DNA from 3 places in the Ensifer sp. Root1252 genome. Region 1 is predicted to be linked to each of the others. Evidence: predicted binding sites of a transcription regulator. Region 1 holds the regulator's gene; each other region holds the start of a gene.
The links. The regulator LexA, encoded in region 1, represses DNA repair genes until DNA is damaged. The targets are predictions, from matches to a motif close to TGTTCNNNNTGTGTTCNG.
Positions count from the first base shown of each region.

Region 1 (10,398 bases):
AAGTATTGACTTCAATTATATTAGATATTCTTGATATTCAGTCCTCCAACAACCGAGGAACTGAACGATGCCCACCTACATCATTGAACGCGACGTCCCAGGGGCCGACAAGCTCAACCAGGACGACCTTTGCGCATTATCGGCAAAATCCAATGCTGTCGTCGCCGATCTTGGCGTACCATATACATGGATCACCAGTTATGTCGCCGGCGACAAGATTTACTGCGTCCACGAGGCATCAAGCGCCGACGTCATTCGCGAACATTCGGAACGCGCCGGATTTCCGGCGAACAAGATAACCGAAGTTGCTGCCGTCATAGGGCCTGCGACAGCATCCCAGGGGCGCAACGGTAAGTGACCGAAGCGACGTTATCATCGCAGTGCCCGGACACCGGGCACGAATGCGCGACGCAACGCCGGCAAAACAGTGATCCACCGGCACCGTCATTGACTTACGGCGGTATCAATGCAGGCTGGTTTGCCGGCATTCGGCGCCCATGCAGGGTTCCCCGGCACACCTTCCAAGGAGACGATCATGGCAAAAGGTCAAGTGCGAAGTAACCGCGAGGTTAGAAAGCCAAAGAAGGACAAGACTGTCAAAGCCGCCGTTGTGACGGAAGGCTCACAGGTGAAGCTGGCCGGCAGCAGTTTCTCCCTGGGCAAGAAAGACAAGAAGTAAGACGGTCGGCTTTAACCTCTCGAACTAACGACACGAGAGAGATATCCGTCAGTGGCCAGTCGAACTGGGGTGCGCAACGTCTCCGCGACATCCCGGCGCGACTGGTCGAGCACCCGCGGTCAGATGCCGGTTTCGTAGCGCGTTTGAACGTCGTATGTATTTGGCTGGAGATGCGAAGATCGCTACAGGCGGATGCCGCTGGCCACTCGCACTCCATTACGGCGTCCAACATCATCGGAAGCATTTGCGGCGGGTATTGTTGATCAGCTGCCAGCGCCACGCTTTGAGGCGGGCGCCGGAAAATCGAAAACGCCAACGCACCTCACGCCAATCTTTGTGCCTTCATTGCCACAGCTTGAGCACCAGTGCTCGCCTTTCGCAAAGAACTGTTGAACACGGCACAGTGCCCGGCATGCTTGCTGGACTTCGGAACGAAAGCACGGTTCACATCGTTAACCAAACCATCGCCGCCACCTCTGATCTAGTGGACGTTCACCGTGCTTGCAGCCTTGCTTATCGCCTCGATTATCGCATCGCCTAACATCGCCCTCAGCGCTGCCACGGTCGACGACCTGCAAGCCGACTTCGAAACGGCCGTGCCCTGCCAGCAGATAGACGGCCGGAACGTTTGGAAGGGAACGATCGCCTACTACATCCAGTCCTTCGTCTATCAAGGCGACACGCCGGTCGCGACCGAAGCGGCCGACGCTGTGCTGCCGGAGGACAACTCCGCGGAAACCGTCAAGGAATTCGAGGACGCCTGCTCCGCGACGCAGCCGGCCTGATTCAGGCCTCCTCTAGCAGATCGCCCATCGATATTTCTGCTGATCCCTTGATGGCAGGCTATTTCCACTGCGTCCCATCGGCCGCGGCGCAACCGTGCGGCGGGTGTCCGTTGCCAAATGTCAGCTTCAGCCGGTCACAACCCCATTGATTGAGCGGCCCGGGCATCGCCGCATTCAACGCGATACCAACTTCGTCAAACGGGCTCTGCTTGTTATCCACGTATTGATACCAGCGAAACCCAAGGATCGCGGTCGCGGCGACAACGATGGTCAGCAAGATTTGAATCAGCTTCGTCATTAAACCCTCATTCCATAAACGGAAGGAGGCATATCAGCCTCGCGCGGCGCGTGCAGCGACGAGTTGGTCAATCTGCGCTTGATTGAACCAACATTCACAGAATTTTAGGCACTTGCGGAACACATATGGAACAGATAGTGTCTGTTCTTGATTTGTTTCACGCCTCTGGAGCGACTTGCCATGCTGACCCGCAAGCAACAGGAATTGCTTCTTTTCATCCATGAACGAATGAAGGAGTCCGGTGTACCGCCGTCCTTCGACGAGATGAAGGATGCACTCGACCTGGCATCCAAGTCGGGCATTCACCGGCTGATCACAGCGCTCGAGGAACGCGGCTTCATACGCCGGCTTCCCAACCGCGCCCGAGCGCTCGAAGTCATCAAACTGCCGGAAGCCTATGCTGCGAGCGCGCAGCCCCGTCGCGGGTTTTCGCCGAGCGTCATCGAGGGTAGCCTTGGCAAACCGCCCGCCCCTGCCCCCGCGGCGAAAACGCTGCCGGTTGCCGACAACAGCTCCGTGTCGGTTCCAGTGATGGGCCGCATTGCCGCCGGCGTGCCGATCTCGGCGATACAGAACAACACCCACGACATTACCGTGCCGCTCGATATGATCGGCAGCGGCGAGCACTACGCCCTTGAAGTGAAGGGTGATTCGATGATCGAGGCCGGCATTTTCGATGGCGATACGGTGATCATCCGCAATGCCACCACGGCCAATCCCGGCGATATCATCGTGGCACTAGTCGATGACGAGGAAGCAACGTTGAAACGCTTCCGGCGCAAGGGCGCTTCAATTGCTCTAGAGGCCGCCAACCCGGCCTATGAGACGCGCATCTTCGGGCCTGACCGGGTCAAGATTCAGGGCAAGCTCGTCGGCTTGATCCGCCGCTACCACTAAGCCCGTCTCACGCCAGCGCAATTCGAGGAAAAGTGCGGAGCGGCTTTCCGCCAGGAAATGCGTAAAAACAAATAGATAGAGCGCCTAGTGACTCCGTTTAAACCGGAAACGCTCTAGCCGCCTTCATGCCGGCCAGCCGCTCTCTTACTTCAACGTCTCGCCACATAGGGTAGCGAGACGGAGATTTTCGGATCGAGTGTTTTTCACGCTCGACGGATTTTACTCGTGAATCGAGTACTCGCCCAACTCGCAGAGATCCTGCTTGTCTTCAGTCGTGTCGAGACCGGAACCTTCTTCGAATTCAAAGCGCATGTCGTATTTGCAGACATCACGTCCGTCGGCGATGGTAATTTCCATGCTTTCGCCCGGATTAAGCACCTGCCGCCCGAAGACGTCGTCTTCCCACTGATCAACACCGACCGGCGATGTGTAGAAGTTCGTCAAAACGGCATTCGTCTTGTTCTTAAGCTGAAAGACGAGATCCTCAGCGCTTGCGGTGGCCGTCGTTACGGCAAGAATGGCAAGAGCAGTCAGGGCGATCTTATATTTCATTTTATGTCTTTTCCTCCATTGTTGGCTTTGTTTGACACTACCTATACGGGTCGCGCTGTTGGGATATTCATTCCCAGTTCTGTCTAGAGACAATATTTTCAGCACTGACAATAGTGACCGAATCACCATTTCGGGGCGCGTCCTCGCAAGGCCATGTCGTTGGCGACTGCGGACGTTCGCAAACTGGCGGGCAAGCGCAGCCCGGTCGAATTGCGCTTTGAAAACAGTGGTTGGCTGCGAGGCGGGCAGCCTCGCTGCGCGTGTTGGACGCGCCGCATTGGCCCATGTTCCTTGCCCCCCGAAAACCGTACCTGCGTGCCGGCAGCATGTCCTTTGCGCAGGCACGCACAGCGTTTCACTTTCGACAATCGGGCTGCTATTGACGGAGAACCGCTTTAGCCAATCGCGCAGGCGCTGGGTGACTTGTTGCTTTCATCGTGCGAGGGGCTGAATCACGCGCTCGCCCGCCCTATCTACGTCACACTTTCGTTGACGCTCGCAACGAGCACGCGGCCGCTTACGCCACCGATGGCCGGTATTTCGACCGCCTTCGGATCTGCGTTCGCCTTGAACCTCGCGTGGGGCGTCGACCGCCAGCGGCATTCGCCGCTGCCAAACCTGTTGAGCGTGTGGCCGATGGCGCTCAATTCTCCTGAACGGAAACCCCGTCCTGGCCAATCTTGATCTCTACGCCGGTCGGTTTTGTTTCCTCGCGGTAGACATAGGCGCCGAGACCAATGACGGCGACGGCGAGCATGGCAATGATCAGATAGAGCCCATTACGGTTCATTCAGCAATTCCTCGCTTGGGTACGGTATGGGTAACTAGGTTCGTACCCAAGAAAGGCAACGGTGCGACGCGGACTGTTCGCTCCTCGCGCGGATGATGCAGGACGGATGCGAACGGCCGTAGGCTTTTTCTCCGCACGATCCGTTGGCCGAGCGCTCTTGCGACGCATCGGCTCGGGCCGCGGAACGTCCCCGACGTGGAGCACGAAAGCGTGCTGGCGCACGTATCGGGCACTTGGTCTGAATATGTGCCCGATGCGCGACGAGACGCCTCGTACCCCGCGCCTGAGCCCAATCGGCTGATGGCCCTACAACGAACGGCCTCAACGGGAGTGCGGTCCTCTGGATTGAGACTGCCCCCGAATGCGCTTGAGCACAAGCAACCCACCTCATAAGAAAGCTCATCAAATGCGCTTCAAAATCAGATGGATGATTGGATGAATCTCGATGTTCAGAACCTTGACGGAGCCTGCCACTGCGGAACGGTTCGCTTCAATGTGAAACTGAAGAGCGGCCTCCGCACCGCCCGCCGTTGCACTTGCTCCTATTGCCAGTTGAAGGGCGCGGTTGCCGTCTCTGCCGCCAAGGACGGGGTCACGGTTCTCTCCGGCGGCGAGGCACTCACCAAATATCAGTTCAACACGAAGGCTGCAGAGCATTACTTCTGCTCGAAGTGCGGCATCTACACATTCCACAAGCCGCGCGCGAACCCGGATTTCTACGGCGTCAACGCCGCGTGCCTTGAAGGCATAAGCCCATTCGATTTCGAGGAGCTACCGGTGAACGACGGCATCAACCACCCGATGGACACGAAGGGATCGACCGGCCCAAGGCTCGCAGGAACGCTCAAGTTTATCCCGGCGGAGTGACGACAGGCGCGGCTGGCAGGACGCCGGCCGCAGCCGTTCAAACTGCTGCACCCTGAATGAGGGGGGCGTTCGTTGCGCCGCCAAGACGTCGAAGATCTACTCGCGGAACGCGAACGGGCGCGCTTGACGAGGCAGAGTGTTGCCAGAAGCAATGGGGATGGAATCGGCAATCTGCTGCTTGGATCGAACGTCGAAGAGGGAGATAACGGGAACCAATTGCCACACCAAGAGGAATGTGTGGCAGCAGATGAAATCCTGCAGTCCAAATAGCGAAACTAATTCAACTACTTAGGAGTGGCTTTGGAGGCCTCGCCCGGAATTGAACCGGGGTACAAGGATTTGCAGTCCTCTGCGTCACCACTCCGCCACGAGGCCTCATCGACTGAGATTATCAAGTCGTGGCGAGCGTTTAGAATGAATATAGAAAGAGCGCAAGAGGGGATTTCTGAAAAACGTCCTCAGGCATTTCTGAAATTCCATCTTTCTCCAACTCTTCCACAGGCTTACCGATCCGGCCCCATAACGGATCGCCGCGAACCCCTTCGACGACAGGCGGCGGGCGCTATACGGCAGCGTCCGACACGAGGCAATTGGATGGATTTACCATTTCGACAGACGGCCCGAATCTTCCGTCCAACCCTTCTTCCGACGTCGCGGGGCGCTGCTACCTTGTACACCGTTTCACGGTAAAGCTACCTTGCACCAAGATTCTTCAGGGAATTGGACGTTGAATCCAGAGTTGATCATCTACCCAAGCTCATACTGACGGTAGTTTTCTGTGGAATGTGCATTGCGGTCGCAATCTGGCGTCTATTCCAGCTCGCGGTGACCGGCCGATTGGACATGTCGCCAATTTTCCCGAACCTTAAGGCAGATTTCCGAGCCAATCCCATCAAGCTGCTTCTAGCAAGCTCTCTTGTTGTGTTCTTTCTGGCACTATCGGCTCTGGGGTTGATAATCGGTATTGATATCGCGCTCGGTGGATAACTTAGACGGCTACACGCTTCCGGCCCTCATCATTCTCTCTGATGACGCCGAGCACCGTCTAACACCAGGGCTTGGGCTGTCCCTTCCAGGGCCGAACCAAGCCCTCCGATACGAGCACGGCGCCGAGAGAGCGGCCGTCGCGCATCACCACGCGCAGCTTTTCGCTGTTCTTGTCGTCGCTCCTGCCGATGGCCTCGATCAGCCTGAACTCGCCGGCGTTCAGCAACTCGCGCAATCGCTGCTTGGCGTAGAAGCCGCGGGCACGTTCGCTATCGCAACTCGCCTGCTTGATTCGCGGTGCATCGACGTCGGCGACACGGATCTCCTCGCCCTGGTAGCGGAATGTTCCGCCGTCGACGACGCAATTGTCGTTGCGGGTACCGCAGAAATAGAACTGATTCGCCTGGGGCTCGACGGCCGTGGGCTGCGCGATCGGGCGCTCGACGGGTGTCGGTGCGGCCAACCCGACATTGACTGCGGGTATCGGTCCGTCGACAGGCTTCGTCTTGTGCGTAGCCGAGGGCATGGCGACACGGGCCTGCGCCTTCGGCCGATCGTCCGACCTGGATGTGGATGTCGACTTGGGCGCCGATGCGAACACATCCGAAACGCCCGGCAGATCCCGCAACTGTCCACGGTGGTCGTACGCAACAACGCCGCCGACTGTCAGCACCGCGGCGAGATACCAGGGCAGCATTCCGCCCTTTTTCTTTGTCCGGCTGCCGCGGCGACGCCCGCGGCTTGTCGTGGTCTTAGCCATTCCGCCCCATCCTTAATCCGGGCGGCATTATGCTGCCGATCCGTTGCCGAATGGTTTTCAACGACAGCCCGAATGCGGGAGTTTGCGCACAAGTCGGTCGGGAGGACGCGGCGGTCCATGACTTTTATTCGATTGGAGCCGCCGCCACATCGTCGCCGACGAAGGAGCCGAATAGGCTCGGCTTCCGTGTAGCGTGAGCTTGTGGCGCCCTGTCGAAGCGAGGATCGCCCTCGCGAAAGAATCATCGTTCCTTCGAAGACCCCGTCCCGTTGCGTCGGCGCGCCCACCAGACTGCGAACCTTCGGCGGCGGCGGCGTACTGAAGGAATATCGTGCGAGAGGATGAGTAAGCCCAAGGGCACCATCCAGAATCCGAGCACGGGCAGAAAGCCGAGAAAGCCGCCGAATATCAGCAGCCCGCCAACCAGCATGCGCAGCAGTGGTGATTCCGGCAGCCTCAGGCGCCATTTGCCAAGCACGATCTGCCGTGTGTGCGGGTCTATGCCGAAATGCGTCTGTTTTCTGTTTTTATGCATCATTCCCTATCCGGCTGCCTTTCCCACAATTGGGGGCTTCTCCACAGGCTCGCAACAAAACTTCTCACTTTTTTTAAAAAAACAGCTTGGCAAATCGGAAAAGCATTTGTATTAGCAGCCTCACTTCTGCAGGACACGCCGCGCAGATGATCCCTGGTAGCTCAGCGGTAGAGCATTCGACTGTTAATCGACAGGTCGCCGGTTCGAATCCGGCCCGGGGAGCCAGTTTTTAAAGAGCCATTCGCGGTAACGCCCGAATGGCTCTTTTTCATTTTGCGGCTATGGTGCCGGCGACGCCTTCCTCCTTCCTCGCCCCCGGGAATGTCATGAGCGCAAATCCCACAACGCCGATTCTGGTCTGGTTTCGTCGAGATTTGCGCCTTCAAGACAATCAGGCACTTGCCACCGCGGCGCAGACGGGTGGACCGGTGATTCCGATCTACATCAATGAACCGGAGGAAAGCGGCAATGGGCCGCTTGGTGGCGCGCAGCGTTGGTGGCTGCACCATTCGCTCCAGGCATTGCGGGCATCGCTGCGGGCACACGGCTCCGACTTTATCCTGCGGACCGGTGCGCCGTTGGATGTGATCGCCGAGATAGCGCGGGAATCGGGCGCGACGACCGTGTTCTGGAATCGCCGCTACGACCCGAGCGGAATAGGAACCGATGCGCCGTTGAAGAAAGCGCTCGTTGAACGCGGCTTCACCGTCAGCAGCTTTGCAGGGCAACTGTTGCATGAGCCGACACGGCTCCTCACGAAGGGTGGCGGCCCTTATCGCGTGTTCACGCCGTTCTGGCGTGCGCTTGAGGCCAGCGGCGAGCCGGCGGCGCCGATTGAGACGCCGGAAATGATCAGAGCGCCTGTGAGGTGGCCGGCATCCGAGGAGCTTGAACGGTGGAAGCTCTTGCCGACGCGGCCGGACTGGGCATCGACGTTCGCCGAAATCTGGACGCCGGGCGAGCAGGCCGCTGCCGAACGCCTGCACAAATTCGTTGAACATGCCCTTGCCGGCTACAAGGCTGAGCGGGACGTCCCTGCAGCGCAAGGTACGTCCATGCTCTCTGCGCATCTTGCCTTCGGCGAAATCTCTCCGGCGCAGATCTGGCAGGTCACGCGTGGCCTGACGGAAACGCCGGTGGACGATGTCGTCACTTTCCGCAAGGAACTCGCCTGGCGCGAGTTCTCCTACAATCTGCTGTTTCACAATCCGGATCTCGGCCGTCAAAACCTCGATCGTCGTTTTGATGGCTTTCGCTGGCTGGACAATGACGAACAGTTCCACCGCTGGACAAGGGGCCTGACCGGCTATCCGATTGTCGACGCCGGCATGCGGCAGCTCTGGCGCCACGGCTACATGCACAATCGCGTCAGGATGATCGTCGCCTCCTTCCTGATCAAGGACCTGCTGATCGACTGGCGACGCGGAGAGGCGTGGTTCCGCGACACGCTGGTCGATGCAGATCCGGCCTCGAACGCAGCAAGCTGGCAATGGGTGGCGGGGTCCGGCGCCGATGCCTCGCCTTTCTTCCGCATTTTCAACCCGGTGCTCCAGGGCGAGAAATTCGATCCGGAGGGGCTTTATGTGAAGCGTTTCGTTCCGGAGCTCGCTGATCTCGAGGCGCGTTATATCCATCGACCATTCTCGGCCCCCTCGGCAGTACTGGCTGCCGCCGGCATCGAGCTTGGAGTCTCCTACCCCACCCCCATCGTCGACCACGCCTTCGCGCGCGACCGCGCGTTGGCCGCGTTTCAGGAAATCAGAACCTAAAAAATCGCTACAACCGCGCCGCCACCGGTACAAATCCATGGTTGGCCTCTCGCAGGATTATCGCTAGGCTCACGTTACGGATGCAACGATTGCCGGAGGGTGGTTTATGCATGATACAGAAGCCTGCTTTGCCGAATTCGACAACGCCGAGCACCTTTCGACTGAAAATCTCTCGCAGGTGCTGAAGGACTTTCCGCTCAAGGCCCAGATGGTCCTGCGCGGCCTCGTTCACCTTGAGGCCGGCGCGCTGGCGCTCGCTTTGCCCAACGGTCGGCGGCTGCTGGTCAAGGGAAAGGTGCCGGGGCCATGCGCCGCCGTGACACTTCACAACTGGAATCTTCCGCACCGCGCAATCACCGGTGGCACCATCGGCGCCGCGGAAAGTTATATAGACGGCGATTGGGACAGCCCCGATGTCGGCGCCTTTCTCGAGCTTTTCCTTGTCAACGCAGACATCGGCAACAGATTCCCTAACCGGGCGCGCGGGTTGATGCGGCTGGTGGAAAAATTCCTCCACTGGCGCAATGCCAACACCAGGACGGGCGCACAGCGCAATATCTCTGCCCACTACGACCTCGGCAACGCCTTCTACCGTGAATGGCTCGATCCGAGCATGACCTATTCGTCGGCACTTTACGCTAGCGGCGCCAACGATCTGCAGTCGGCCCAGACTGCCAAATACCGGGCACTGGCCGAGGCGACGAATCTACGGCCCGGTGACCATGTGCTTGAGATCGGCTGCGGCTGGGGCGGTTTTGCAGAATTTGCGGCGACCGAGATCGGCTGCAAGGTCACCGGCCTGACCATCAGTCGCGAACAACTCGCGTTTGCCCGGGAACGCATGCACAGGGCCGGCGTCGCCGACCGCGTCGAGCTGAAATTCCAGGACTATCGCGAGGAGAAGGGCCTCTATGACCGAATCGTCTCGATCGAAATGTTCGAGGCGGTCGGGGAAAAATTCTGGTCGACCTATTTCTCGCAGCTGAAGCGCTGCCTGAAACCCGGCGGCAAGGCCGGCCTGCAGATCATCACGATCAAGCCGGAAGCCTACGAGGAGTACCGCTCCAATCCGGACTTCATCCAAAAGTACGTTTTCCCCGGCGGCATGCTGCCGACGCGCGAGCATCTGGTCGATCTCGGGCGCAACGTCGGTCTGCGAATGATCAACGATTTCGGCTTCGGTGGCGACTACGCCCGAACGCTCGGCGAGTGGCGGCAGCGCTTCTGGTCGGTGTGGAGCCGGATCGAGCCGCTCGGTTTCGATCTGCGCTTCAAGCGCCTGTGGGAGTTCTATTTCTACTACTGCGAAGCCGGTTTCCGCGCCCGCAACATCGATGTCCGTCAGATCGTCTTCGAATGAGGCTCGCCGCCGCTACAGCGCCGCGCGTCTTATTAGACGCGCAAAGGTCGCTGTAGCACTTTGAATGGCTGCAAGTTTTTATCCTTAAATCGAATAGGATTTAAGGAAACATGCAGTAG
Region 1 is NZ_LMDT01000006.1:9,930-20,327, forward strand. It holds gene ASD02_RS08080 (DUF4242 domain-containing protein) at 68-358, shown strand; gene ASD02_RS39155 (hypothetical protein) at 536-679, shown strand; gene ASD02_RS08085 (hypothetical protein) at 1,177-1,464, shown strand; gene ASD02_RS08090 (hypothetical protein) at 1,523-1,762, opposite strand; gene lexA (transcriptional repressor LexA) at 1,943-2,659, shown strand; gene ASD02_RS08100 (hypothetical protein) at 2,879-3,211, opposite strand; gene ASD02_RS39160 (hypothetical protein) at 3,855-4,001, opposite strand; gene ASD02_RS08105 (GFA family protein) at 4,437-4,868, shown strand; tRNA gene ASD02_RS08110 (tRNA-Cys) at 5,170-5,243, opposite strand; gene ASD02_RS08120 (thermonuclease family protein) at 5,914-6,615, opposite strand; gene ASD02_RS08125 (hypothetical protein) at 6,857-7,150, opposite strand; tRNA gene ASD02_RS08130 (tRNA-Asn) at 7,301-7,375, shown strand; gene ASD02_RS08135 (deoxyribodipyrimidine photo-lyase) at 7,477-8,919, shown strand; gene ASD02_RS08140 (cyclopropane-fatty-acyl-phospholipid synthase family protein) at 9,026-10,279, shown strand.

Region 2 (10,398 bases), on a different contig from region 1:
AAAGAACGCCGGCCCACGATGCAAAACTGGACATGGCGGGTGATAAACGGGATATCCTGACACCCTGACAGGAATCAGGATGTAGAGATGGCGGATCACGGCAGCGGGGAACGGAACGATCAGACGACTGCGGATCCGCAGTTCGTGCATTTGCGTGTTCACTCGGCTTTTTCGCTGCTCGAAGGCGCACTGCCTTTGAAGAAGGTGATCGGCAAGGCTGTGGCCGATGCTCAGCCGGCGATCGGTATCGCCGACACCAACAATCTTTTCGCAGCCCTTGAATTTTCCCAGAAGGCGGCCGAAGACGGCCTGCAGCCGCTGACCGGCTGTCAGTTGTCGATCGACATGGAAGACGACGGTGACGGCGAACGTCGCAGCCATGCCCAGCAGCTCGCCAAGCTGCCGGCCATCGTCCTGATCGCCGCGACGGACGACGGCTACACACGACTGGTCGATCTGGTAAGCCGCGCCTATCTCGGCGGCGAAGGCAGCCAGGTCACGAGGATCACGCGGTCGTGGCTCGTGGAGGCCGGCACCGACGGGCTGATCGCCCTTTCGGGCGCAGGCGGCGGCCCGATCGACATGGCGGTGAAATCCGGCTCGACGGCCTTGGCCGAGGCACGCCTGGAAGCCCTAAAGGATCTCTTCGGCGATCGGCTCTATATCGAGCTGCAACGGCACGGAAACTTTGACCGCCGACATGAAAGCCGGATGATCGATCTGGCGTACAAGTTCGATGTGCCTCTGGTTGCGACCAACGAGGCGTTCTTTCCCTCGCCATCCGACTATGACGCGCACGACGCGCTGATGGCGGTCGCTCACAACGCCATGGTTTCCGACGACAGTCGGTTCCGGTTGACGCCGGATCATTATCTCAAGAGCCGGAAGGAAATGGCGGCACTTTTTGCCGACCTGCCCGAGGCGCTCGAAAATACCATCGAGATCGCGCGGCGCTGCTCGTTCATGCTGAAGACGCGCGGGCCGATCCTGCCACGCTTCACCGGCGCCTCGGACGATCCGGAGGAGGCCGAGCGTGCCGAGTCCAGCGAGTTGCGCCGGCAGGCGGAAGAGGGGCTCGACGATCGGTTGCGCAAGCTCGGCATGGCGCCCGGCTATACAGAGGAAGAGTACCGCGAGCGGTTGGCGTTCGAACTCAGCGTCATCGAGCGCATGAAGTTCCCCGGCTACTTCCTGATCGTTGCCGACTTCATCAAATGGGCCAAGCAGCAGGACATCCCCGTCGGCCCGGGACGCGGTTCGGGCGCGGGCTCGCTCGTCGCCTATGCGCTGACGATCACCGATGTCGACCCGATGCGGTTCTCACTGCTGTTCGAACGCTTCCTCAATCCGGAACGCGTATCGATGCCCGACTTCGACATCGACTTCTGTCAGGACCGGCGCGAAGAAGTCATTCGCTACGTCCAGGCGAAATACGGCCGCGAGCAGGTGGCCCAGATCATCACCTTCGGTTCGCTTCAGGCGCGCGCGGCGCTGCGCGACGTCGGCCGCGTGCTCGAGATGCCCTATGGCCAGGTCGACAAGATCTGCAAGCTCGTGCCCAACAATCCGGCCAACCCGACGCCGCTGTCAAAGGCGATCGAGGAAGAACCGCGCCTGCAGGAAGAGGCGGAAAAGGAACCCGTCGTCGCCCGTCTTCTCGACATCGCGCAGAAGATCGAGGGTCTCTATCGCCATGCCTCGACCCACGCAGCCGGTATCGTGATCGGCGACCGGCCGCTGTCAAAGCTCGTGCCGATGTATCGCGATCCGCGTTCCGATATGCCGGTGACGCAGTTCAACATGAAATGGGTCGAGCAGGCCGGCCTGGTAAAATTCGACTTCCTCGGCCTGAAAACGCTGACCGTGCTGAAGGTCGCCGTCGACTTCGTCAAGCTGCGCGGCATCGAGGTCGATCTCGCCAGCATTCCGCTCGACGACGAGAAGACCTACGAGATGCTGTCGCGCGGCGAGACGGTCGGCGTGTTCCAGGTGGAAAGTGCCGGCATGCGCAAGGCGCTGATCGGTATGCGGCCAGACTGCATCGAGGACATTATTGCGCTGGTGGCGCTTTATCGTCCGGGCCCGATGGAGAATATCCCGGTCTACAACGCCCGCAAGCACGGCGAAGAAGAGATCGAATCGATCCATCCGAAGATCGACCATCTGCTCAAGGAAACGCAGGGCGTTATCGTCTACCAGGAGCAGGTGATGCAGATCGCCCAGGTCCTGTCGGGCTATTCGCTCGGCGAAGCCGACCTTCTGCGTCGCGCCATGGGCAAGAAGATCAAGGAGGAAATGGACAAGCAGCGCGCCCGTTTCGTCGACGGCGCGGTCAAGAACGAGGTATCGAAGCCGCAGGCCGATCTGATCTTCGATCTTCTCGCCAAGTTCGCCAACTACGGCTTCAACAAGTCGCACGCTGCCGCCTACGCCATCGTCTCCTATCAGACGGCCTATATGAAGGCGCACTATCCGGTCGAGTTCCTGGCGGCGTCGATGACGCTCGATATGGCCAACACGGAGAAGGTCAACGACTTCCGTCAGGATGCCGGGCGCCTCGGCATCCAGGTGATTGCGCCGTCGGTCCAGTCCTCCTTCCGGCATTTCCAGACCGGCGACAAGCGCATCTACTACTCATTGGCCGCCATCAAGGGTGTCGGCGAATCGGCAGTCGAGCATATCGTTGCCGTTCGCGGCGACCGCGAGTTTGCGAGCCTTGAGGATTTCTGCCTGAGGATCGACCCGAAGCTGCTCAACCGGCGTGTGTTCGAAAGCCTGATCGCGGCCGGCGCCTTCGATTGCTTCGGTTACGACCGTGCCGAGCTGGTCGGCGGTCTCGATCGCATCCTCGGCTTTGCCCAGCGCGCGCAGGAAAACAAGACGAGCGGACAGAGCGATATGTTCGGTGCGGGGGCCGCGACCGGACCGGAACGGATCTCGCTTCCCACCTACACGCCGTGGCTCGCCTCAGAAAAGCTGCACCGCGAGTTTCAGGTGCTGGGCTTCTATCTCTCGGCCCATCCGCTCGACACCTACAACCCGCTGCTCGCCAAGATGCGCGTCCAGACCTTCGGCGATTTCGCCGGAGCGGTGAAGAAGGGCGCAACGGCGGGACGTCTCGCCGGCACCGTTACCTCCAGACAGGAGCGCAAGACCCGAACCGGCAACAAGATGGGCATCATCGCTTTCTCGGATTCGTCCGGTCAGTTCGAGGCCGTGCTGTTTTCGGAAATGCTGCACCAGTATCGCGACCTGCTTGAGCCCGGCAAATCGCTGGTGATGACGGTTCAGGCGGAGGAGCGGCCGGAAGGCATCGGCCTTCGCATCCAGACCCTGCGCTCGCTCGAGGAAGAATCGCTGCAGATGCAGAAGGCGCTGCGCGTTTATGTGCGCGATTCAGGACCACTGAAGTCGATCGCCGCCCATTTGAATGCGAGAGGCGAGGGTCTCGTTTCCTTCATCGTCATCAAGGATAACGGCCAGCGCGAGATCGAGGTCGAACTCAACGAGAAGTTCAGGATTTCGCCGGAGATTGCCGCAGCACTTCGCTCGGCTCCGGGTGTGGTCGACGTTGAACTCGTCTGACCGCGCTGCATGATTGCTTGAGCCGGCGGCGTATAAAGATACGGAACGTCAGGCGCGGCTGCAGCGCAGCTTTTGAGTATCGGATCGACTGCGCAGGGCATCAGCCCCGCGGGGATGCGCGGGTGATTGTGATGAAATCGGTCCCGTCGCCGGTTTCGAGCCCGCTCTCCATGTCCGAAATCGACAGCGACGAACCGTCTGCAAGCAGGCCGCCGATCCGTTCGCGGACGTCGTCGGAGACCGTCAGGCGCCCGAGCGTGCGCTGGACGGCATTGAAGGCTGATGCGTCGGCGTCGGCGGCGATCCCGAGGCGCTTCTTCACCGATGACGGCAGATGGTTTTCGAGCGGTACGCCGTACCACTTGCCTTCGCTCTTTCCCTCGTCAATCTCTTGAAATTGCAGGAAATGCGTGCCGAGCGCCTGCTCCGGCTTGTCGATCGTGACGCCTGCCTCGAAAATCGGCTTGAAACCCTGGCGGACAAGGATCACCCCGTTGGGGGGAACGTCGCGGCCCGCTTTCCTGAAGATCGCCTCAGTCAGCTCCGGCGTCAGCTTGCCATCGACGGTCGATCCCTCGGCAGTCTGGAACGCGTTGATGGCGGCGGTCGTGTCCGGGCCGATGTGGCCGTCCGGCACGCCGGCGACATAGCCGAGTTGGTTCAGCGCCGACTGGACTGCACGCTTGATATCGCGCTCGCCGCGTCGGGTGATCAGCATGCGGATCGGCTCGCGGTCTTCTGCTTTGATGACTGAGTTGGCGGTCGATGCCTCGGTCATCGCCACTTCGACCGGCATGGTCTCGGTCTGGCTGATCGCCGGGCGGAGGGGCACATCCGACAGCGGTGCGGGGTTCTCGCCGGGCGCCGGGTTGCGCTGGAAGAGCACGGCGCTCGACACTTCGGTGGGGCTGACCTGCCGATCGGTTATCAGGACATGCACGCCGCGCGACGTCATCTTGAAGAGGCTGGCGGCAAACTTGCTCGGCAGGCGCACGCAACCGTGCGAAGCCGGATAGGCCGGCACGTGATTGGAGCCATGCAGCGCAATGCCTGACCAGGTCAGTCGCTGCATGAAGGGCATCGGCGCATTCGAATAGATGTTGGATTTGTGGTGACGGCGTTTTTCAAGGATCGAGAAGATGCCCGTCGGTGTGGAATGGCCGGCCTTGCCGGTAGAGACTGCCGACGTTGCGATCACCGCGTCGCCGTCATAGACGACGAGGGATTGCTGGTTCTTCGAAACGATGATCTGCAGCGGTGCGTTGCTGCCGGCAAAGCCGACCGCAGGCGAAAACAAGAAGACGACGACGCTGGCCGTGAGAGCGAAACGCAATACCATACACTCATCCCAACACGTAAACTGGCCGACAAGCTTACGCTGAAATCTTTAAAGAATTTGTCCCGATCGACCTACAGCGCCGCGCGTCTTATTAGACGCGCAAAGGTCGCTGTAGCACTTTGAATTGCTGCATGTTTTTATCCTTGCAGGATACGTCAAGCCGCCGCCGATAACGCACTAGTGATCGCGCTTGCGGCTGCCAAAGGTGTAGCCGGTTTCGACGCTGGCCTTGCCGAACTTGTCGCGCAGCTTGTTGATGGCGTCCTCGGCGGCGGCACGACGGGTTGCGGCTGGATCGACCAGATCGGGGGGATCTGCGAGATCGGGGCTGGAAAGATCGCTGACTCCGATGCCGATCAGCCGGTACTTCGTGCCGTCAACTTCCTTCTCCAGAAGCTGCAGCCCGGTGCGGAAGATACGGTCTGCGAGCCGCGTCGGACTGTCGAGGCGGCGGTTGCGAGTCCTGGTCTTGAAGTCGGCAGTCTTCAGCTTCAAAACGACGGTCTGGCCGGCGAGTTCGGATTTACGCAGGCGGTGGGCGACCTGTTCGCTCAGCCGACGCAGATGCGTGACGAGATCGTCGTAGCGGGCGAGATCGTCGTTGAATGTCGTCTCTGACGATACGCTTTTCGCCTCGCCGTCGATCTCGACCGTTCTTTCGTCGAGGCCGCGCGACAGGCGGTAGAGCCTCTGGCCCATGGTGCCGTAGCGGCGCATGAGGTCGGCTTCCTCCATCGTCTGAAGCTGACCGATCGTGCGAATGCCATCGCGCTCCAGCGTGGCGGCGAACGCCTTGCCGACGCCCCAGATCAAGGTCACCGGCCTTTCTCTCAGGAATTCGAGCGCCTCGGCCTGGCCGATTACCGAGAAGCCGCGAGGCTTCTGCAGATCGGAGGCAACCTTGGCGAGGAACTTGCAGTAGGAAAGGCCGACGGAGACGGTAATGCCGATCTCCTGTTCGACACGGCGGGCAAAGCGGGCGAGGGTGCGCGCGGGGGGATCGTGGTGCAGCCGTTGGGTGCCGCTGAGCTCCAGGAAGGCCTCATCGATGGAGAGCGGCTGCACCAGCGGTGTCAGCTCCTGCATCAACGTGCGGACCTCGCGGCCGACGCGAACGTATTTTTCCATGTCGGGCTTGATCACGACCGCCTGCGGGCAGGCCGCAAGCGCCTTAAACATCGGCATTGCCGAGCGCACGCCGTGAATGCGGGCGATGTAACAAGCCGTCGAGACGACGCCGCGCTTGCCGCCGCCGATAATCACTGGCTTGTCGGCAAGCTCCGGATTGTCCCGCTTCTCGACGGAGGCGTAAAACGCATCACAGTCGATATGGGCTAGAGTCAGGTCGTAGAGCTCGGCATGACGCAACAGACGGGGGCTGCCGCAGGCAAGGCAGCGTCGCGCCGTCGCGGTCTGTTCCCTGAGGCAGTCACGGCAGAAGCCTGGAGTTTGAGAACCACTGTCGAGCATATCTGGAACAAATGTTGAACATTGGGACTTTACGCTCTACGCTAACGAGTCTCAAGGGAGGCCGCGTTGGAAATTGCCTTGCATGTCAGGTTGCCGACGCCAAGCCGCTGGTCGGATTTTGCGCGTCGTCTTGCAGGTCTCGATCTGCTGGTCCGGGTGCCGCTATCGCTGGAAATGCGCGCGAATGGCATTCGCAGCGTCGACCCAGTCGCTAGCAATGTGAACGCAGTCCGCCGGTTGAGGCGCGAGCGCCCGAAACTCGGCGTTCGCCATCAGATTGATCAGCAGGCAGGATGGCGCGTGCTCCTGCACCGATTGCAGGTTGCGCGCGATATCGTCGATGAAAACAACGGGAAGCGCCCGTCCGGCATGCAGGCGCTGAACGATCGGCCCTTTGGGTTCCTCGGATGCGAGCAGTGGATAGGGAAGATCGAGCCGGTCGAGCAGAGCACGACGCGCGGCCGCATGGCGCGGTGGCATGGCCGTCAGGAAGACGATGTCAGCCTGCTTGGACAATTCACGGAGAGTCTCGACAACGCCGGCAGTCGGCGTCTGCCAGCGATCCTGCGTGGCGTAGAAGGCATCGAGCATGTCCTTGACGTCAGCCTCGCTCGCTGCCCGCTCCGTTGCGCGATGGATGATGTTGCCGGTCAGCCGGAAGGAGCGCGGCAAGAGGACGTGGTCGCGGCTTTCGAGAAAGGACCGGAATGGATCCAGGAATTCGAGCACGACTTCATCGATGTCGCTGATAACAAGCGGGCGGTTGCTAAGGCGGATTTCATCTTCGAAGACGGTGTTGCTCAAGCTCAGCTGTCCTGCAGATCGGCGGCGCCGGAAAGCTTCTCATGCGCACGCACGACATCCTGCGGGGCTGTCCCTGTTGCATCGCAGAAAGCGATCAACGTTGGTTCGTGGTCCATAAGAAAGGCGATGAGCCCACCCATGCAGCCCGGCTCGCCGATCGCGTTGCGCAGGGAGGACGGGTCCGTGCCGGTCAGCGCCAGAAATCGGGACAGCAGGTCCGGCTCGCCGGCAAGCCAGGAGAGAATGTCGATGGCGATTTCGTCGGCGCTCTTCAATGTCTTGGCCTCCTACTGTTTTTACGCCCGGAATTACCTATTTTTCAACCAAATAGGTTTATCGGTGAACTTGAGGAAATGGGTCGAGTCGTTGGTTCTGCAACTTAGATGTCTTGAGAAGACTTGCAAGAAGACGACGGACAGCAAGGGATCGACATGCCCAAACAGGTAATGATTGTTGAGGATAACGAGCTGAACATGAAGCTCTTCCGAGACCTGATTGAGGCTTCCGGCTACGCGACGATCCAGACGCGCAACGGTATGGAGGCGCTCGAGCTGGCGCGGAAGTATCGCCCCGATCTGATTTTGATGGACATTCAGCTGCCGGAGGTCTCCGGGCTCGAAGTCACGAAGTGGTTGAAGGAAGACGATGAGTTGCACGTCATCCCGGTGATCGCCGTGACTGCCTTCGCCATGAAGGGCGACGAGGAACGTATCCGTCAGGGCGGATGCGAAGCCTATGTTTCAAAACCGATTTCTGTGCCAAAGTTTATTGAGACGATCAAGACCTACCTTGGCGATGCCTAACTGGCGGGAAAATTGATATGACTGCGCGCATTCTTGTTGTCGATGACGTGCCTGCCAACGTTAAGCTTCTCGAAGCGCGTCTGCTCGCTGAGTATTTCGATGTGCTGACGGCGGGTGATGGCCATACGGCGCTGACGCTCTGCGAGACGACACCGGTCGACCTGGTGCTTCTCGACATCATGATGCCCGGCATCGACGGCTTCGAGGTCTGCGAACGTCTGAAGGCCAATGCACGCACAGCACATATTCCCGTCGTCATGGTGACGGCACTCGACCAGCCGTCCGATCGGGTTCGCGGGTTAAAGGCCGGCGCCGACGATTTCTTGACGAAGCCGGTCAACGATCTTCAGTTGATGTCGCGGGTGAAGAGCCTCGTCCGCCTGAAGAACGTCAGCGACGAATTGCGGCTGCGGGCCCAGACGGCGCAGACTATCGGCCTGCAGGAACTGGCCCGTCAGGACCGTCCGGACGAGCCGGGCAATATCCTCCTGGTCGATGGCCGCGGCTCCTCTCAGGAGCGGCTGCAGCGCACGCTCAAGCCGATTGCCGATGTCTCTGTTATCTCCGACCCGCAGGCGGCGCTGTTCGAGGCGGCCGAGAACAATTTCGACCTCGTCATCGTCAACGCCAACTTCGACGATTACGATCCCTTGCGATTGTGCTCGCAGTTGCGATCGCTGGAGCGCACACGTTTCATTCCGATCCTGCTGATCACGGAGCAGGGCAATGACGAGATGATCGTGCGTGCGCTCGATCTCGGTATTACCGACTACATCATCCGGCCGGTTGATCCCAATGAGCTTGTTGCCCGCTCGTTGACCCAGATCAGGCGCAAGCATTGCAACGACATGCTGAGAAAGAGCGTGCAGCAGACGATCGAGCTGGCGGTCACCGATGGCCTGACAGGGCTGCACAACCGCCGCTATCTCGACAATCATCTGAAGCTGCTGCTCGATCGTGCGGGAGCACGCGGTCGCCCGTTGTCGATCTGCATGACCGACATCGATCGGTTCAAGCAGGTCAACGACACCTATGGTCACGATGTTGGTGATGAGGTGTTGCGCGAATTTGCCAACCGCATCCGCTCCACCGTCCGCGGCGCCGATCTGGCCTGCCGCTTTGGCGGCGAAGAGTTCGTCGTGGTCATGCCCGACACACCGCCGGAGATGGCGGCCGCCGTTGCCGAGCGGTTGCGGCATATCATCGAGAGTCAGCCATTCTCGATACCGCATGCGGACGGCGCGCTGGTCATCACCGCGTCCATGGGCATTGCCGGCCTGAAACTGGAAGGCGACACGACAGAAGCTTTGCTGAAGCGCGCAGATATGGCGCTCTACCAGGCGAAGAACGAGGGTCGCAACAGAGTGGTGGCGGCTGCAGCCTGACGGAAAGAACCGAGCCTGTCACCACCTGCTGGTGGCTTGATGAAATTCCGGATCCCTCTTGCGATATGCCTTTAAAGTTGTATTCTCCGCCGCAACGATGCTACCGAGGGGTTTGGTAGCGGCGGCGCGCAAGCATTTACATGTGCCGATGTGATACGGAATTAACCATGCGCCGAGCGACACCGCTTCGCGCATTAAGAATTCATTGATTTTTTTCTATTTTCAGGTGATGCTGATAAATGCGGGGGCATAGCTTCCATCAGCTTCGGTTACCCCATGATGCTCAGGTCCGCCGCATCTCCTGGGTCGTGGGGTCGGTCGGTTGGCTTTTGACACCTGCGGAATCCTCGTGCCGCGGTCAGTAGCCAGCCGACCCCCATTCAAAGCGCTGTTCCGGAAGGGACAGCGCTTTTTGATTCTTGCCTGTGCGCACACGCAGGCGGGACGGCCTCCGAACAGTCGGCGGCCGCTTCTTGGCGCACCAACGGAAAGGGGCGCCAAACCTTGCGGTTGGCGCCCCTTGATCCCACGAAACGTCAGATCTTACTTGATCTTGGTTTCCTTGAACTCGACGTGCTTTCTGGCGACCGGATCATACTTGGTCTTGGTCATCTTGTCCGTCATCGTACGGCTGTTCTTGGTCGTGACGTAGAAGAAACCCGTGTCGGCTGTCGACAGCAACTTGATCTTGATGGTGGTGGCTTTTGCCATGGTCGTCCTGCCTTTATGAAATTGAAAGCCGTGGACAACCGGTTGCGGGCCACGGGCAAGGTTGGCGCGAAACTACAAATCGCGGCCGAAAAGTCAAGACCGTTTTGGATTCAAAACGATCCTTACAACCGAAAGCGCGACGTAAAGGCCGAAAAACCCGGCAATCGCCCAGGCAAAACCGTTGTTGCCAGCCACATCCATCGATGCGCCGATCACCTGCGGCCCGGCCACCGTGCCGACCGCATAGGAGAAAACGAACGCCGCATTGGCCGCGGCAAGGTCGGAGCCCTGCAGGCGCGAG
Region 2 is NZ_LMDT01000034.1:45,536-55,933, reverse strand. It holds gene ASD02_RS39050 (hypothetical protein) at 1-162, opposite strand, end outside; gene dnaE (DNA polymerase III subunit alpha) at 88-3,585, shown strand; gene ASD02_RS27055 (L,D-transpeptidase family protein) at 3,686-4,918, opposite strand; gene ASD02_RS27050 (DNA polymerase IV) at 5,102-6,394, opposite strand; gene ASD02_RS27045 (hypothetical protein) at 6,557-7,198, opposite strand; gene ASD02_RS27040 (DUF3572 domain-containing protein) at 7,201-7,473, opposite strand; gene ASD02_RS27035 (response regulator) at 7,630-8,001, shown strand; gene ASD02_RS27030 (PleD family two-component system response regulator) at 8,019-9,386, shown strand; gene rpmG (50S ribosomal protein L33) at 9,930-10,097, opposite strand; gene ASD02_RS27020 (MFS transporter) at 10,191-10,398, opposite strand, start outside.
Region 2: ASD02_RS27050 (DNA polymerase IV) is a predicted target of LexA. The motif match lies at 6,398-6,415, and genes of this name have one in related genera.

Region 3 (10,398 bases), on a different contig from region 1:
GCCGCGCCGTCTATGGCGACCAACTGCCGGGCGTAGAACTGTTTGAAGATACGGCCTGCCATCCCGAAAGCCTCTATGGCAGCCTCAAGCTGGAAGCCGAAAATGCACTGGCCGCACTAGGCACGAACGCATTCAAGGCGGTGAGCCTGCGTGTGACCGGCGTCTACGGACCGTCCGGCACAGGTGCCGCTCACAAATGGCAGCCGCTTTTCGATGACTATCTCGCGGGCCGAGAGATTGCGCCACGCGCCGGCACGGAAGTTCATGGCGATGATGTGGCCGCCGCCGTTCGCCTCACCCTCGAAGCACCGCTCGACGGCCTGACGAGCGGCGTGTTCAACGTCTCCGATGTGCTCGTCGACAACTGTACCATTCTGGCAATGGTTCAGGATATTACCGGCTCCAAGCACGCCCTTCCGCGCCCGGCCACGCTGACCACCTTCAACGCCATGAATAGCGAGAAGATCCGAGCAGTTGACTGGCGGCCGGGCGGGCTGGAGCGATTGCGGGCAACGGTCAGAACGCTGCTTGCCTGACGCCGCAAGCGCATAGGACCAGCGTCCTGCTTGTCTAATTTTAGGACTCGTTTAAAGAGCTTTAATGTACAAATAATTACCTCAGGTTGTCTTCGAATATCTGCGTTAAGGTGGCTGCGCGGGCCGGTTCCGGTCTCGCTCCACAGCTCAACCTCCCGTCGATCGACGGCGCTTCGAAGGAAACAAAACGATGCCTATCGAGACGTTGAATCCTGAAGTCTGGAAGCTTGTCGGCACTTTGAACGGTGAATGGAGAACGAACGGCGGTAAGGATTTTGGATGGGGTACGGTCAAAACCTCATCGCAAACCCTGACCGCGAACGCCTTGCTATCGGTCTACAAGCTGATACACGGCGATCAGAATCTGACGCGCGACTATTATCTCGTTGCCGGCGATGTCTACCACGGCATTCAGGGCTCGCCGTCCAAGCCGTCGTCCAATTGGGTCTCGGTCGGCTTTTATGCCAACCACATGAATCTGCGCATTGAAACGACCTCGGCACAGGCACGTCTCTTGACGTTCGGGCCGAACAGCACGGTCGAGCAGGCAACCATCAGCTTCTCGATCGGCGGCGAACTGAGCGCCGAGTATAGTTCGGAAGGCCCGAAGGCGGGCGCTTCGCTCAGCGCCAACGTCGGCGTCAGCTTCACCGCTTCCGAGGTCTCGTTCGCGGCCCGCCCGGAATCGCGATCAATCGAATGGCACACCAGCTTGCCGCATGTCGGCTGGGTGTCGTCGGGAATGCCGGCAAATCCCGGCCGCCCATCCTATGCCGGCTATATCTGGAACCCAGCCGTGATCATCGAGGTGCCGCAGGGCGCAGTGCCCAATCTCAAAGGTCGCTTCGAAGTGGATTTCGAATACAATTGGACACGCGGCATCCGCAAGCGGTCGTTCACCCCCGGCATCGACCTCGTTTATCAGTCCCTCATCAAGACCGGCGCCGACGACGCGCAACAGGAACAACAGCTTCCGACGATACTGGAGACGCTACGCTCTCTCGCGGCGACAACCGGCCGGGACGGCAAGACCGATACCTTCCTGATGGCGCTTGAACGCTCACGCGTCATCGATGCCTTCGGGGACAGCAATCTCGACCAGATCGTCATCGCACCGACCAATATCGCTATTCAGGACTATTTCGACAAACACCCACAAACCGCGCTGGAGGCTGTCTCACCCGCGAACCAAAGCTGGCTTGACGCCTGGATTGCAGAGCGGGTCATCAGCACCCCGCCCAACTCGATCGAGGTTGCCAAGCTCAGCACATCAATCAAAGGGATCGCGGGGATGGCAGGAGATTGGTTCGAGTGCGCGGATGGTTTGCTTTTGGTAACCGACACCTATGAAGTCGTACCCGGCTTGCGTAGCGCTCTACAAAATCTCTTCGGCAAGGCCGCCTGACGCGGTTTGCTCAACACCCATAAACAGAAAGGCCCGGCGTCGCGCTCGACGCCGGGCCTTTCCTTCTGATCACGGGTCAAACCAGACCCCTGATCCCCCAACTCAAGCCACCGACAGCAGGCCCATCATGGGCTCGATCCGCGCTTTCATCGAATTTGCCGGTTTTATCCGCCGTAAGCACGAAGAGAAGGCTGTGCGAGACAACGATCGCGGCGGCAAGCAGCAGGCCATAGGCCATCAGGATCACCGTCATCGGAACGACGAAATTGAGCTGTGGCAATGCGCCGAGCATCAACGGCACGCGCCAGGAGGTTGCCGATATTACACCGGAGACGAGGAAGGTGCTGCGCTGCTTGGTCGACATGCCTTCCGTCAGCGAGCGGCCGATCTGCATCTTCACCTTCGGCAAGATCACCGAGCCCGTTGCTTGAATCGACGCTGTCATTAGCCGATATCGATGGCAACGATTTCCGGAGGCGATCCGATCCGGATCGGCAAATTCGAAAGACCCAATCCACCGGAGACGATCATGTGACGACCGTCCTCGACGACGTGGCCGTAGGCATAGCGGTTGCCGTATCGCGACGGGACAAGCGGCGCATAGCCGAGAATCCTGACCTGCCCGCCATGGGTATGGCCGGCGAGTGTCAACGATACACGCCGGGGCACGTCGACAAAGATGTCCGGCTCGTGGGCCATCAGGATGATCGGATCGTCACCATCCATGCCGGCCATCGTGCCGGGCAGGTCATCGAGCCCGGGGATCATGCCTGAGCCGTCGGGAGCCAGGTAGGTTGGCTCGAGTTGATCGGCCAGACCGGCGAGCCAGAAGGATCGTCCGTCCTTTTCGAGCCGCAGCGCACGATTGTCGTAGACCGGGATGCCAACGCCGGCAAGCGCCCTGTGGGCTATTGTCGGACCATGCCCGGCCAGACGGGCGACCGGATCGTTGAGCCAGTCGTGATTGCCTATGATCGCGTGGACCCCGAGAGGCGCTTTCAGCCGCGCCAATGCCTCGGCCCAACGGGCGGGTTCGACGAAACCGGTCAGGCGCAGGCTGCTCATATAGTCGCCGAGAAGGAGGATGATGTCGCCACCAAGCGCACTGGCCTGATCGCAGATGCCGGCAATCCGGTGCACAGGCATCCAGGGTTCGCAGGCGTGGATATCGGCCAGGACGACGACCCTGAGCTTGAGGCCTGGCGGCCAGTTGGCAGGCCGCAAAGCGTAGGACGTCACCAGCGGCCGCTGCAACGGCTCGACCCCCACCGCATAGGCGCTGGTGCCAAACCCAGCCATCACCAGCCCGCCGAGAAGCTTGAAGAACCCGCGCCGCGCCAGCATTCACTCTTCCCTTCAATGGATGGACGCCAAGCCGCCTGCCACCTTCATCGAGGCGATGCAGGTAATGGAAAGCGCTCGTCCAACGTCGACGGCCGGCTCTTTCCCTACTGCATGTTTCCTTAAATCGTATCCGGTTCAAGGAAACATGCAGCAATTCAAAGTGCTACAGCGACCTCTGCGCGTCTCATGAGACGCGTGGCGCTGTCGCGGATCATAGCGAGCCCGCCGCCACGCCGAAATACGCCATTTGGCCGCGCGCCTAAGCCATGCGGCCGGAATCCCCTCAGCCGAGGTCGATGACGACGATCTCCGGCGGCACGCCGAAGCGGACCGGCGCAATCGAGCAGCCGAGCCCGCCGGAAACGATCAGGCTGCGATCCCCCTCGACCATATGACCATAGGCATAACGATCGCCGAAGCGCGAGGGTACGACCGGAGCGTGGCCGAGAAACCGGACCTGCCCGCCATGGGTATGGCCGGAGAGCGTCAAGGCGACACGCGAAGGCACTTTCGGAAAGATGTCCGGCTCATGGGCAAGCAGGATCACCGGCGCGTCGTCTTCTACTTGTGCCAGCGTGCCATCGAGATCGTCGAGGCCCTGCATATGCTTGCGCATCCATTTCTTGCCCGGCACCAACGCGAGTTGGTCTTCGAGGCCGGCGAGCCAGAAGCCGAGGCCATCCTTTTCCAGGCGGATGGCGCGATTGCTGTAGACGTTGATGCCGACGTCGGCGAGCGCCTTGTGACCGAAGGTGAGGCCGCCGCTGTTCTTCTGCGCGGTCCTGTCCTCCCACCAGTCGTGATTGCCCATGATCGCATGCACGCCGAGCGGCGCCTCAAGCGTCGCGAGCGCCTTCGACCATTCGCTGGAATGCACATAACGCGTGACAAGGTTCATGCCGGCGGCATAGTCGCCGAGAAGGACGGTGATATCGCCACCAAGCGCATTGGCCTGCCGGCAGATCGAGGCGATGCGGCTGGCGGACATCCATGGCTCACAGGCGTGGATGTCGGCAAGTGCCACCACCCGCAGCTTCAAGCCCGGCGACCAGCCCGGCGGCGTCAGCGCATAACGCGTCACGCTCAGCCGGGCGAGCGGCTCGATGGCAAAGGCATAGCTGCCAAGCGCCGCCATGCTGGCAATCCCGCCGCCGAGAAACTTCAGAAGCCCACGGCGCGTGATCATTTACTCGTCCTCGAGCGTCAATCGAAACTGGGTCGCCTCGACCTCTTTTGGCGGATTGAGGCCGATATGTTTCCAGGCATTGGCGGTCAATATGCGGCCGCGCGGCGTGCGCTGGATGAAACCCTGCTGGATCAGATAGGGTTCGATGATGTCTTCGATCGCATCGCGCGGTTCGGAAAGCCCCGCGGCAATGGTCTCGATGCCGACAGGCCCGCCAGCGAAATTCTGGGCGATCATGAAGAGATAGCGCCGGTCGAGCTGGTCGAGCCCCATATTGTCGACGAGAAGCCGCGTCAGTGCCTCGTCGGCGATCGTCTTGGTCACCGCCTCGGCCCGCGCCACTTCAGCGAAGTCGCGCACGCGCCTAAGCAGCCGACCGGCAATGCGCGGCGTGCCGCGCGCGCGGCGGGCGATCTCGCGCGCGCCGTCGTCGGTCATGCCGAGCCCCATCAGCCGGGAGCCACGGCGCACGATCGATTCCAGTTCCTCGACCGTGTAGAAATTGAGCCGCACCGGAATGCCGAAGCGGTCGCGCAGCGGCGTCGTCAGCAGGCCGAGACGGGTGGTTGCAGCGACCAGCGTGAACTTCGACAGATCGATCTTCACCGATCGCGCCGCCGGCCCCTCGCCGATGATCAGATCGAGCTGGAAATCTTCCATCGCCGGATAAAGGATTTCCTCGACGGCCGGGTTGAGCCGGTGGATTTCGTCGATGAACAGAACGTCGCGCTCTTCGAGATTGGTCAGAAGCGCTGCCAGATCGCCCGCCTTGGCGATAACAGGCCCGGAGGTCGAGCGGAAGTTGACGCCCAGTTCCTTGGCCATGATCTGCGCCAGCGTCGTCTTGCCCAGACCGGGCGGCCCGACGAACAGCACGTGATCGAGCGCTTCGCCGCGGTTCTTCGCCGCCTCGATGAAGATCTTCAGGTTGGCGCGGGCTTCCGCCTGGCCGGTGAATTCGTCCAGCGACTGCGGACGCATGGTCGCATCGAGATCTTCGCCGCGCTTTTCCGGCGTTATCAGACGTGCGGCTTCAGTCATCCATCCGTTCCAATCGATCGGGCATGCTTGCGCGTGGTGTCAAAGAGAATGCCCGTTTTGCATCGGCCGGCACGACAACGCAAGGATTCATCGCGCCAGTTCCTTGAGACCCAGCCGGATCAGCTTGGCACTGTCGGCATCCTCGCCGCCGTTCTTCAGCGCCGCGGCAACCGCATTTGCAGCCTGGTCGCGGGAATAGCCGAGGTTGGTCAACGCCGACACCGCGTCTGAAACCGGCGCCGAGGCAACACCCTCGCCAAGCTCCTGCTTGAGGCCGATCGTGCCGGACATTTCGCCGGCAAACGCCGGCGCCTTGTTCTTCAATTCGGTGACGATGCGCACCGCCACCTTCGGGCCGACGCCCGGCGCCCGCGATACCGAGGTCTTGTCCTGCAGCGCAATCGCGTTTGCAAGCTCGCCCGGCGTCAGCGTCGACAAGAGGGCGAGCGCAACCTTGGAGCCCACCCCCTGGACGCTCTGCAACAGCCGGAACCACTCACGCTCCAGCGCCGTCAGGAAGCCGAACAGCTTCAACTGGTCCTCGCGCACATAGGTCTCGATAAACAGCACCGCCGCCTCCCCCGCCGAACCCAGCTTCGACAATGTGCGCGCCGAACAATGGGCGACATAGCCGACGCCATGCACGTCGAGAACGACATGATCCTCGCCGATTTCGTCGATAGTACCCTTCAATTTGCCGATCATGTGGCGTCGTCTCTCATGGATGGATTGCGGGATGATCGGACCGACCATCGGAAATTAACGGCAGCAGCGCAACTACCCCATCAGGGCCGCAAGCCGGCTGGTCACCGACAGGCGGTTGTGCGCGTGGCAAATGGCGATCGCGAGCGCGTCGGCAGCATCGTTGCCCTTGAACTCGGCCTTCGGCATCAGAACCTTCAGCATCATGTGGATCTGCTGCTTTTCACCGTGACCGACACCGATGACGGCCTTCTTGACCGCGTTCGGCGCGTATTCGGCAACCCTCAAGCCCGCGCGCGCCGGCACCAGCATGGCGATGCCGCGCGCCTGCCCGAGCTTCAGCGTCGCCGTTGCATCCTTGTTGACGAAGGTCTGCTCCACCGCAGCCTCGTCCGGCTGATAGCTGTGCACGACTTCCGCCAGGCCATCATGCAGCTGGCAGAGCCGCGAAGCGAGATCCATGTCGCCATCCGAGGTCACGGTGCCGGAGGCAACGAACCGCAGCGAATTGCCAAGCGTTTCGATGATACCCCAGCCGGTACGGCGGAGGCCCGGATCGATGCCGATGATGCGAATCGTGGTCTGCATGAATTTCACCCTATGCTGCGTGTCCGGACGCTGCCAGCAAAAAGTGAACAAAACAAAAACATCCACATAAGGCAAACGCGGCTGCCGGAAATCTCGAGCACTACCCTTGGATTGAGGAATTTTGACCTTACATAGCCATTCAATCAATTTCGCTCAATAAAGGGCCTTGCTCATGGCGTCTTTCTCCGTCCTCGATCTCTCCCCGATCACCGAAGGCGGCAGCGTCGCCCAATCGCTCGAAAACTCGCGGCTCTTGGCGCAGGCGGCCGAAGAAAACGGCTACAAGCGGTTCTGGCTGGCCGAACACCACGGCATGAAGGGCATTGCCAGCGCTGCGACCTCGATTGTCATCTCCCATGTCGCAGCGGGAACGAAGACGATCCGCGTCGGCTCCGGCGGTATCATGTTGCCGAACCATTCGCCGCTGGTGATTGCCGAGCAGTTCGGCACACTTGCCGCCCTTTATCCCGGCCGGATCGATCTCGGGCTTGGGCGGGCGCCGGGCACCGACATGCGCACCGCCCAGGCGCTCCGCCGCAATATGGAGGCGAGCGCCAACAACTTCCCCAATGACGTCGTCGAACTGCAGGCACTGCTCGGCCCCATCGCCGAGGATCAGAAGGTCATCGCGGTTCCGGGTTCCGACACCAATGTGCCGATCTGGCTGCTCGGATCGAGCCACTACAGCGCCCATCTCGCCGGCATGCTCGGTTTGCCCTTTGCCTTTGCCTCGCATTTCGCGCCCGACATGCTGCTGTCGGCGCTCGAGATCTATCGCGAGCGCTTCACGCCCTCGGAGACGCTGGACAAGCCGCACGTGATGGTCGGCGTCATGGGCGTGGCAGCTGCCACCGACGAGGAGGCGAACTACCTCTTCACGTCGATGCAGCAATCCTTTGTCGCCCTGCGGCGCAACGCCCGCGGCCGGTTCCCGGCACCGGTCGCATCCATGGACGGGCTATGGAGTTCGGACGAGAAGATCTTTGTCGATCATGCGATGTCCTATGCCATCGTCGGCGGGCCGGAGACGATCCGCAGAAAGATCGAAACGTTCCTCGACCAGACCAAGGCCGACGAACTGATCATCTCCATGCCGATCTTCGACATGGATGCCCGGCTCAAGTCGCTTCGGCTTTTCGCCGAAGCGCAGCAGGAGCTTGCCAAGGCGGCCTGACTGATCAGCCGTTCGCGCCCCGAAAGGCCGGCAGGATCTCGTCGATGCGATCGAAGAAACGATCCGGCCCGAGCGATTTCAGAAACGCGGGATCGGCGTAACCCCAGCCGACGGCGCCCGCCGCAATGCGTACTTTGCGGGCTGCCTCGATGTCGCGAGCCTCGTCGCCGATCGCAAGCATCCGCGAAGGATCGATACCAGCAAACTTGACGACCCTCTTGAAATGCTGCGCCTTGCCGAACAGCGTGGCGCCGCATTCGAACAGGTCGATAGCGCCAGCGGTCTCGCCTAGCGCCTTGCGAACGGCCGCTTCGCCATTCGAACTGACGACCGCGATGCCGATGCCAGCCGACTTCAGCGCCGTCAGCATGCCCGAAACGCCGGGGAAAAGCTGGATGGCCCGAGCCTGGGCGGCCATTTCCTGCCGCATGAAAGTGGCGATCTGCGGCAGTTTCCACATCGGTACGCCGAGATGCGCGATGATCTCGCGACTGCCCATGGCGCGCAGCCCCTTGAACTCCTCGACCGTGAGCTGGCGAAACCCGAAGCGCGCGGCAGCAAGGTTGCTCGCCGCCATGAACAGCTCCGCCGTATCGGCGAGTGTACCGTCGAAGTCGAAGATCGCGAACTCATACGCCATCGGTCACATCCCATCGGTGACGCCCAAAGAAAAACCCGTGCCCTTTAGGACACGGGTAGATCAAGACGTCTACAGCGCGGTGCGTCCGATTGGACGCGCAAGGGTCGCTGTAGCACTTTGAATTGCTGCATGTTTTTGTCCCTAAATCGGATGGGACTTAAGGAGACATGCAGTAGGCCTGAAAAAATCGGATCAGGCCGAAAGCTTCGCCATGACCTCATCGGACACTTCGAAGTTCGAATAGACGTTCTGCACGTCGTCGTCGTCTTCAAGAATGTCGATGAGCTTCATCAGCGACTGCGCCTTCTCCTCGTCAACAGGCACGGTGTTCTGGGCTTTCCAGATCGCATTGACGGTCTCGGCTTCGCCGAGCGTGTCTTCCAGAGCCTTGGAGACTTCGCCGATCGCTTCGAAACCGCAGATGATCGTGTGGCCGTCCTCGTCGGTGGTCACGTCGTCGGCACCGGCTTCGATCGCCGCTTCCATCACCTTGTCGGCGTCGCCGACCGAAAGCTTGTAGGTGATCTCGCCGACACGGTCGAAGGAGAAGGAAACCGAACCGGTTTCACCAAGCGCGCCACCCGCCTTGGTGAAGGTCGAGCGGACGTTGGAGGCGGTTCGGTTGCGGTTGTCGGTCAACGCCTCGACGATAACAGCGACGCCGCCCGGGCCATAACCTTCGTAACGGACTTCTTCGTAGTTCTCCGCGTCGCCGCCGGAGGCCTTCTTGATCGCCCGTTCGATGTTGTCCTTCGGCATCGATTGCGCCTTGGCGTTCTGGATCGCCAGACGCAGGCGCGCGTTCATCGACGGATCGGGCATGCCGGTCTTCGCCGCAACCGTGATTTCGCGCGCGAGCTTGGAAAACATTTTCGAGCGCACCGCATCCTGACGGCCCTTGCGGTGCATGATGTTCTTGAACTGTGAATGGCCAGCCATGGCACCCTCTGCATGCATGAATTTGAATGGAATGGGGCGCCTTATAGTTTTATTGCCGCTTTCCGTCCAGCAGGGGGCGTTTCTTTTCAGTTGGCGGAGATGCGCCCGCGACTGAGAACGAAGGCATGGCCGTCGTCGCGGCGGCAGGAAAGGCCCGTTCGTTCCGAGATGCAGGAAAAGGGCCCGCCCTGCCATGTCACCCCATATTCGAGGATCGGCCCGGCCGAACAGCAGCTCGGATCTCCGACCTCGCGATTGATCGTTGCCGCGCCGGCCCGTCCGAGCGTTGCCCTGACGTAACGCGGCGCGATGATATCGCAGGAAAGTTCCGGCCCGCCGTCGGCAGGCTGATAGGTCGGCGTGCCGCCCGCGGGCGTGTAGATGCAGCCGATATTGCCCGATGGCATCACGAACTCTTCCTGCTCGGCAACGGGCGCGACAGTCGCCTGGGGAACAGCTTGCGGGTGCTGGGTGTCGGGAGGCGGCATGCGCGGTGCAGGTGCGCCTCCGGCCAGAGCTGCCGTTGCCAAAACCATTGTTGAAAAGGACAGAAACGCAACGACGCCGGCTGCAAACATTCTCATTGGGCAATCCCGATGTTCAGACTCCCTGGAGGATATAAATCAGCGGTTTGCTTGGCAAGGAACGCAGCGAGACTTTGACGCTCGCTCCAGTCGCGAAGCTCTTGTCGAAATCGTCGCCGAACATGTCGAGGAAGGCGTCGATCGGGGGACCGCGTCGATGCATCGGCAAGATCAGCGCCGCGCGCAGCCGCGAAACGACGCGACTCATGCTTTCGGCCCCCATCGTCAGCCCGCCATCGACCGGTACCATCAGCACGTC
Region 3 is NZ_LMDT01000045.1:116,514-126,911, forward strand. It holds gene ASD02_RS30935 (NAD(P)-dependent oxidoreductase) at 1-536, shown strand, start outside; gene ASD02_RS30940 (hypothetical protein) at 727-1,941, shown strand; gene ASD02_RS30945 (hypothetical protein) at 2,018-2,386, opposite strand; gene ASD02_RS30950 (metallophosphoesterase) at 2,386-3,285, opposite strand; gene ASD02_RS30955 (metallophosphoesterase) at 3,569-4,471, opposite strand; gene ruvB (Holliday junction branch migration DNA helicase RuvB) at 4,472-5,512, opposite strand; gene ruvA (Holliday junction branch migration protein RuvA) at 5,600-6,217, opposite strand; gene ruvC (crossover junction endodeoxyribonuclease RuvC) at 6,290-6,802, opposite strand; gene ASD02_RS30975 (LLM class flavin-dependent oxidoreductase) at 6,975-7,976, shown strand; gene ASD02_RS30980 (HAD hydrolase-like protein) at 7,981-8,616, opposite strand; gene ASD02_RS30985 (YebC/PmpR family DNA-binding transcriptional regulator) at 8,809-9,555, opposite strand; gene ASD02_RS30990 (DUF6636 domain-containing protein) at 9,642-10,139, opposite strand; gene ASD02_RS30995 (MBL fold metallo-hydrolase) at 10,156-10,398, opposite strand, start outside.
Region 3: ruvC (crossover junction endodeoxyribonuclease RuvC) is a predicted target of LexA. The motif match lies at 6,846-6,863, and genes of this name have one in related genera.